DNA from 2 places in the Frateuria sp. GZRR35 genome. Region 1 is predicted to be linked to the other one. Evidence: predicted binding sites of a transcription regulator. Region 1 holds the regulator's gene; the other holds the start of a gene.
The links. The regulator sigma-54, encoded in region 1, starts transcription at its own class of promoters, with help from an activator protein. The targets are predictions, from matches to a motif close to TGGCACGNGCNTTGC.
Positions count from the first base shown of each region.

Region 2: a site for sigma-54 is predicted at 1,904-1,918, ahead of ACFWZ3_RS05030 (PilZ domain-containing protein). Genes of this name have one in related genera too.

Region 1 covers NZ_JBHZGL010000010.1:150,923-154,724, forward strand. Annotated here, with positions in the region: gene hpf (ribosome hibernation-promoting factor, HPF/YfiA family) at 213-536, opposite strand; gene ACFWZ3_RS12820 (RNA polymerase factor sigma-54) at 669-2,108, opposite strand; gene lptB (LPS export ABC transporter ATP-binding protein) at 2,209-2,928, opposite strand; gene lptA (lipopolysaccharide transport periplasmic protein LptA) at 2,932-3,531, opposite strand; gene lptC (LPS export ABC transporter periplasmic protein LptC) at 3,488-3,802, opposite strand, start outside.
Region 2 covers NZ_JBHZGL010000003.1:89,762-93,563, forward strand. Annotated here, with positions in the region: gene scpB (SMC-Scp complex subunit ScpB) at 1-455, opposite strand, end outside; gene ACFWZ3_RS05025 (segregation and condensation protein A) at 484-1,386, opposite strand; gene ACFWZ3_RS05030 (PilZ domain-containing protein) at 2,078-2,446, shown strand; gene ACFWZ3_RS05035 (AMP-binding protein) at 2,545-3,802, opposite strand, start outside.

The DNA of each region.
Region 1 (3,802 bases):
CCTTCCCCCGCTCACGGGGAAGGTGCCCGCAGGGCGGATGGGGAAACCTTGCGACGGGCTGACCAGATATCGCGCAAAAGGCGCCCCCATCCGCCTGTCGGCACCATCCCCCGCGGTCGCGGGGGATGGTTCGGGTACGTGGTATCGCGCTTCGCTTCGGGCAAAAAAAGACCCGCCACCAGGCGGGTCTCTTTTGCCGGTTGCGGGACCGCTTAGCCGATCTGGCGGGCGTCCCGCGCCTCCTGCTGGTGCTTGTCGGTGACCTTGTCGCGATGGCGGCGCAACTGCGCGGCGAGCTTGTCGAACACCATGTCGATGGAGGCGTACATGTCCGCACCGCACGCCGCCGCGTGGAGGGCGGCACCCGTGGTGCTCAAGGTGGCGTCGGCGCAATGTTGCAGCTTGTCGATCGACAGCACCATGGTCAGGCCCAGGCACCTTTCGTCGAGGCGGGTCAGGCGATCGAGCCGGGATTCGGCATGCGCACGCAGGGCAGGAGTGACTTCGATCTGCTGGCCGGTGAGTTGGAACTGCATGGGGCGCCTCCTCTGTTACGGGCCGCCGTGGGGCGGCGGGTTCGCATACCGTCAATGGTGACGACATGCCGGTCTATCACTCGTATGGGATCGTTCGGGCCGGTTCCAAGTGGCGGGTTTCAGGAGAGAGGGTCAGCTGGCGCGCTGGCGCTCGCTGGAACTGGGTATGCGCAGTGCCTCGCGGTATTTGGCCACGGTGCGGCGGGCGACCTGGATGCCCTTGCGGTTGAGCTCCTCGGCCAGGGCCTGGTCGGACAGCGGCTTGCGCGTGTCCTCCGCGTCGATGAGCTTCTTGATCATGGCCTGGATGGCCGTGGCCGAGGCGCCGCCACCATCCTCGGTGGAGACGCCACTGGAAAAGAAATACTTCAGCTCGAAGGTGCCGCGCGGCGTATGGATGTACTTGCGCGTGGTGACGCGCGAGATGGTCGATTCGTGCATGCCGACCTCCTCGGCGACTTCGCGCAGGACCAGCGGATGCATCGCTTCCGGACCGTAGTCCAGGAAAGCGCTCTGCCGGCGCACGATCGCATCGGCAACTTTCATTAGCGTCTCGGCGCGCGATTCAAGGCTCTTGATCAGCCAGCGCGCTTCCTGCAGCTGGCCGCGCATCCAGCTGGCGTCCTCGCCGCGCGCCTGCGCAATCAGGCTGCAGTAGTGCTGGTTCAGGCCCAGCCTCGGCTGGCAGTCCGGATTGAGGCTCACCTTCCAGCGGCTGCCTTCCTTGTAGGCGTAGACGTCCGGCGCCACGTACTCGACCGGCGTGGCGTCGAGCGCGGCGCCGGGGCGTGGATCGAGGCTGCGGATCAGCAATGCGGCGGCCGCGACTTCTTCTTCGGTTGCGCGCAGCTTGCGTGCGAGTTTGGCGACGTCGTTGCGCGCGAGCAGTTCAAGTTCGCCGGCGACGATCTGCAGCGCGAGCTCGCGCTGCGGGGTGTCGGCCTCGAACTGTTCCAGCTGCACGCGCAGGCAATCGCGCAGGTCGACGCTGGCGATGCCGGTGGGGTCGAAGCGCTGCAACTGGCGGCGTACTGTCTCGACTTCGTCGATGGTCGCATCGAGGTCCGCCGGCAAGGCCGCGAGCACGCCCTCGATGCCTTCGACGAGATAGCCGTCGGCGTTGAGCGCGTCGATGATCACGGTGGCGATCAGGCGCTGTCGCGTGTTGAACGGCGACAGGTTCAACTGCCACAGCAAGTGCTCCTGAAGTGTCTCGGGCGCAGCGTTCTGGGGTTCGAAATCGTCGTCGCCACGGCTGCCTGAGGGGGCATTGCTGCCGAGCGAGAAATCGATGGGTGCCTCGGCGGAGGTGCCCGATTCACCCCAGTCGGCGACATCGTCGGCGTTGTGGTCGACGGTGGGCGCTTCGTCCGGGGCGGGAGAGTAGCTCTCCTCCTCGGTTTCGCCGGGCGCCGATTCTTCCTCGAACTCCAGCAGCGGGTTGCCTTCGGCGATCTGGCGCAGTTCCGCTTCCAGCTCCAGCTGCGACAGCTGCAACAGCCGGATCGCCTGCTGCAATTGCGGCGTCAGGGTGAGCTGTTGGTTGAGTCGGAACTGGAGCCCGGGTTTCATGCCAGCCGTAGCAGAGAGACGTGGGATCATCCTACCCCGGCGGGTGTGACGCGACCATAGCGATGGCAGGTGCTGGCGGGCCCTGCGTCACATCACCGCTTCAGAGCTTGAACTCGCGCCCCAGATAGACCTCGCGCACCTTTTCGTCGGCCAGGATGTGCGCCGGCGTGCCGCGGGAGAGCACCTCGCCTTCGTTCAGGATGTAGGCACGGTCGCAGATGCCCAGCGTTTCACGCACGTTGTGGTCGGTGATCAGCACGCCAATACCGCGTTCCTTCAGGTGGCGCACGATGCGCTGGATCTCGCCCACCGAAATCGGGTCGACGCCGGCGAAGGGTTCGTCCAGCAGCATGTAGCGCGGCTGCGCGGCCAGCGCGCGGGCGATCTCCACGCGGCGGCGCTCGCCGCCGGAAAGGCTGATGCCTTTCTGGCCGGCGATGTGCGCGATCTTCAGCTCGTCCATCAGGCCTTCGAGCTGTTCGTTGCGCTGGCGGGCGGTGAGGCCTTCGCGCAGTTCGAGTACGGCCAGGATGTTGTCGGCCACCGAGAGCCGGCGGAACACGGAGGCCTCCTGCGGCAGGTAGCCGATGCCCAGCCGCGCGCGCGCGTGCATGGGCAGGCCCGTGATGTCCTGGCGGTCCAGCCGGATGCTGCCGCCGTCGGCTTCGACCAGGCCCACCACCATGTAGAAGCAGGTGGTCTTGCCGGCACCGTTGGGGCCGAGCAGGCCGACGACTTCCCCCTGGCGGATCGAAAAACCGAAATCGCGCACGACCTGGCGCGAGCGGTAGCGTTTCTGCAGGCCTTCGGCAGCGAGCATCGGTCAGGGCTGCCCGCTGCTGGTGGCGGGGGCGGGCGTGCTGGTAGCGGCTGCCGGAGCCGCGGCGGAACCCGCCTTGGGCTTGGGCTTGAAGATCATGTGCACCCGGCCGTCGCCACCGCTGTCGCCGGTCATCTCGCTGGTCTGCGTGTTGTAGGTGAGGCGGTCGCCATGGGCTTCGCCGCGCCCGTGCTGGTTGATCGAGGCGTGTCCCTGCAGCACGGCGAAATCCTTGGCCACCTGGTAGTCGATGGTGGCGGCCTCGCCCTGCATCAGGTTGCCGTTGTCGTCCAGCTGCTGGAGGTGCGCCGGGCTGCCGGTGAGCACCACGCTGTCGATCTCGGCGTTGGCGTCGAAGTGCACTTTGGCCAGATCGCCGGTGGCTTTCAGCGAGCCTTGGGTAATCACCACGTTGCCCTTGAGCGTGGTGGTGCTGTTGGGCTTGCGGAAGCCGTCGAAGTGCGAGGCCTGTACATCCATCGGCTGATCGCGGTCGCTGCGCTTGGCCTGGGCCGGCGCCAGCACCAGCAGGCCCAGCAGTACCAGCGCCCAGCGGGCGCTAGCGCGCGTGCTGGCGGGGCGGGAACGTGGCGTGGACGTCATCGAGCAGCTCCAGGTGTTTGTCATTGAGGTCGGCACGCATGCCGACGCCGTGAATTCTAGTGCCGCCCTGCACCAGCTGGGCTGGCGCGGCGGTCTGCAGGCGGTTCTGCTTGGGCCAGGCGGTGACGTCGGAGGTGTCGATCGTCGTCCGCGGCGTGTCGTCGAATGCGGCACGCTCCAGGTGCACCGGGCCTTGCAGCTTGAGCAGGCTGCCGTCTTGGTTGACCCAGCCGTACAGCGAGTGCCCGAGCCAGTCGGGCACTGCCGGCTG
Region 2 (3,802 bases), on a different contig from region 1:
CGGGTGGTGCCGAACAGCGCCGGCCGGCCGGGCACGTCGCGGTGGCCAACCACGCGGACCCACTCGCGCTCTTCCAGCGTCTTGATGATGTTGGAAGAGACCACCACGCCGCGGATCTGCTCGATCTCCGGCCGGGTGATCGGCTGGCGGTAGGCGATCAACGCGAGGGTTTCCAGCAGCGCACGCGAGTAGCGGCTGGGCTTCTCGGTCCACATGCGCGACACCCACGGGTGCACGTCCTGGCGGACCTGGTAGCGGAAGCCGGAAGCGACTTCCTTCAGCTCCACACCGCGCCCGTTGCAGTCTTCGCCCAGCGCCTCGAGCGCGCGCGCGATGGCCTCGCGGTCGACCTGGTCCTCTTCGACGAACAGCTCGCCCAGCTGCGCCACGGTGAGCGGCTGGCTGGCGGCGAGCAGGGCTGCCTCGATGATCGGTTTGAGTTGCTCGATCTGCATGGCCTGATGATTTTCGGGAAGCCGGCGCCTACTCGGCGGCGGCGGACACCGGCACGTCGTCCGGCAGTTCGGCGCTTTCCTCGGCAAGCGAGGCCTTCGCCTTGATATAGATCGGCGCCAGCGGTTCTTCCTGCACGACTTCCACCAGCATTTCCTTGGCCAGCTCGAGCATCGAAAGGAACGTCACCACGACGCCCAGGCGGCCTTCGTTGATGTCGAAAAGGCTTTCGAACCGGTGGAAGACGCCATCTTCGAGCCGGCTCAGCAGTTCGCCCATGCGCTGGCGCACGCTCAGCGCCTCGCGCTTGATCGCGTGGTGGCCGAACAGTTCGGCGCGGTGCATCACATCCTTGAGCGCCAGCAGCATTTCCTTCAGGTCCAGCGGTGGCGGCAGCTTGACCACGTTGCGCTCGCCGACTTCGGCGTGCACTGCGACCGTGTCGCGTTCGACGCGGGGCAGGGTGTCGATATCCTCGGCCGCCTTCTTGAAACGTTCGTATTCCTGCAGGCGGCGCACCAGTTCGGCGCGCGGGTCGTCCTCGATGCCTTCCTCGGCGGGCGGCCGCGGAAGCAGCAGGCGCGACTTGATCTCGCCCAGGATCGCGGCCATCAGCAGGTACTCGGCCGCCAGCTCCAGGCGCATCACGTCCCGCATCATGTCGATGTATTCCATGTATTGCCGGGTGATCTCGGCAATCGGAATGTCCAGGATGTCTAGATTCTGGCGACGGATCAGGTAGAGCAGCAGGTCCAGCGGCCCCTCGAACGCCTCGAGAAAAACTTCCAACGCGTCCGGCGGGATGTACAGGTCCTGCGGCATCTGCAACAACGGTTCGCCGCGCACGACCGCCAGCGGCATTTCCTGCTGCTGGGGGATCGACGCGAAGGCGTCCTGCGACGGTGCGGCCGGCTGCTGCGGTTCTGTGCTCATCAATGCATGTCGTGAGGCCGCTCACGCGGCCGGCAATGCGTTCAAACCTTTCGTCCTGGCCGGGCGTCGCCCTGCGGACGGTATCCCCTCGTGACCGCGGCTTCAGGCCGACGGCCGGTCAAGCTGGCTTGCCGCTTTCGGCGCAGCCGTCGCCGCGGTATCGCATGACGAAGCCGCGCCACGGCGGTTCGGTCAGGCGGCTCAGGCGACCACCAAGGCGCCCGTGCTGGGCATCAGGCCCCGAAGCGGACGCAAGACAGGATGGCGACGCGGCGCCACGGACGGTTCAAATCGATCTGCCGGGAACCTGGGAAGCATGCCGCGATGGCCGGTATCGACCGGCACGGCGCACGCTGGAACCGGGCATGGCGACAGGTTAGCGGTAGCGTTGCGGCAAGTCCAGTATATGCCCGCGGGTGGGGCAGCATGTGACACGTTGTGTCGTGCTTGCAGCCGAGCGCGGCAGTTCGGGCGCTCGGCCGATGGAGCGTCGGATGATGTCGCCCCGATCCATGAATGGCATGATGCTTGCTTTTACCGGTGTGAGGGCGATCGCGTTCGCGCTACGCGCGCGGGCCGCTGAATGCCGGCGGCTGTGGGCGGCAACAAGGTTGTCGATGGGGCGCAGGATGCGTCGTACGATCACAGGGACGTCACGGGGGCGCGGGTGCGCTTCGACTTGGGGAGCTAGATGACGATCGAAGACAACGTGGCGGATGAATCGGGCCCCAAGTTCCTGCGGCCCGCGCGCATGCGCATCGAAACGACCGTGCTGATGAGCCATGGGGTGCAGTCCCATCCGACCGAACTGGTCGACATTTCCGCCACGGGCGCGCTGTTGCGCCGACCGCTGGGTTGGCAGGGCGAGCTGGGGCAGGCGTGGGTGCTCGACATGATTTTCGGCCGCGACCTGCACATCCACCTGGAGGCGGTGGTCGCGCGCATTTCCGACCGCCACATCGGTTTCGCCTATTCGCGCATTCCGGAAGACAAGCAGGTACCGCTGTGGAACCTGCTCGGTGGTTACGCCGACATCCTGGAGCATTGGCGGGAGGAGTGAACCCGCCTTGCGAGCCCGAGGAGCCCGCTAGCGGGCGATGCTCCTGCTGAACGGTACGAAGAGCCTTGCCCGCACGCCGGCTCTACAAGAAGTGTCTGTCAAGCGGGAGTTTTCTTCTGCTCGTTGCGCAGCTCGCGACGAAGAATCTTGCCCACGTTGGACTTGGGCAGCGCATCGCGGAATTCGATCTGGCGCGGGCGTTTGTAACCGGTCAGGTTGTCGTGGCAAAACTGCTTGAGCACGTCGGCGGTCAGCGCCGGGTCCTTGCGCACCACGAAAAGCTTCACCACCTCGCCGGAGTGCTCGTCCGGCACGCCCACGGCGGCGACCTCGGCCACGCCCGGATGCTGCATCACGACGTCCTCGACCTCGTTCGGATACACGTTGAAGCCCGAGACCAGGATCATGTCCTTCTTGCGATCGACGATGTAGACGTAGCCGTTCTCGTCCATGCGGGCGATGTCGCCGGTGTGCAGCCACCCATCGGTGCCCAGCACCTTGGCGGTCTCCTCGGGTCGCTGCCAGTAGCCCTGCATCACCTGCGGGCCGCGCACCATCAGCTCCCCGGTTTCGCCGATCGCGAGCGGCTGGTTTTCTTCGGACCAGATCGCGACATCGGTGGAAGGCACCGGCAGGCCGATCGAGCCGTTGTACTCCCGCAGGTCCAGCGGGTTGATGCACACCGCCGGGGAGGTTTCGGTCAGGCCGTAGGCCTCGGCCAGGGTGCAACCCGTGGTCTTTTTCCAGCGCTCGGCGACCGCGCGCTGCACCGCCATGCCGCCGCCCAGGGTCAGGTGCAGGCGGGAGAAGTCCAGCTCCGCGAAACCTGGCGTGTTGAGCAGGCCGTTGAACAGGGTGTTGACGCCGGTGAGCGCCGTGAAACCGGATTTCTTCAGTTCCTTGACGAAGCCCGGCATGTCGCGCGGATTGGTGATCAGCCAATTCAGACCACCAAGGCGCATGAACACCAGGCCGTTCGCCGTCAGCGAGAAGATGTGGTACAGCGGCAGCGCCGTGATGATCACCTCTTCGCCGGGCTTGGCCAGATCGCCGATCCAGGCGCTGGCCTGCAGCATGTTGGCGACCATGTTGCCGTGGCTGAGCATCGCGCCCTTGGCGACGCCCGTGGTGCCGCCGGTGTACTGCAGGAAGGCGAGGTCGGCGTGGCCCAGCTGCACCTTGGGCATCGGATGTGATGCGCCCTGTGCCAGTGCGTCGCGGAAGCGCACTGCCTTCGGCAGCGAGTAGGCCGGCACCATCTTCTTGACGTGCTTGAGCACGAAGTTGACCAGCGCGCCCTTGGGGAAGCCCAACAGGTCGCCGATGCCGGTGGTGACCACGTGCTCGACGTGGGTC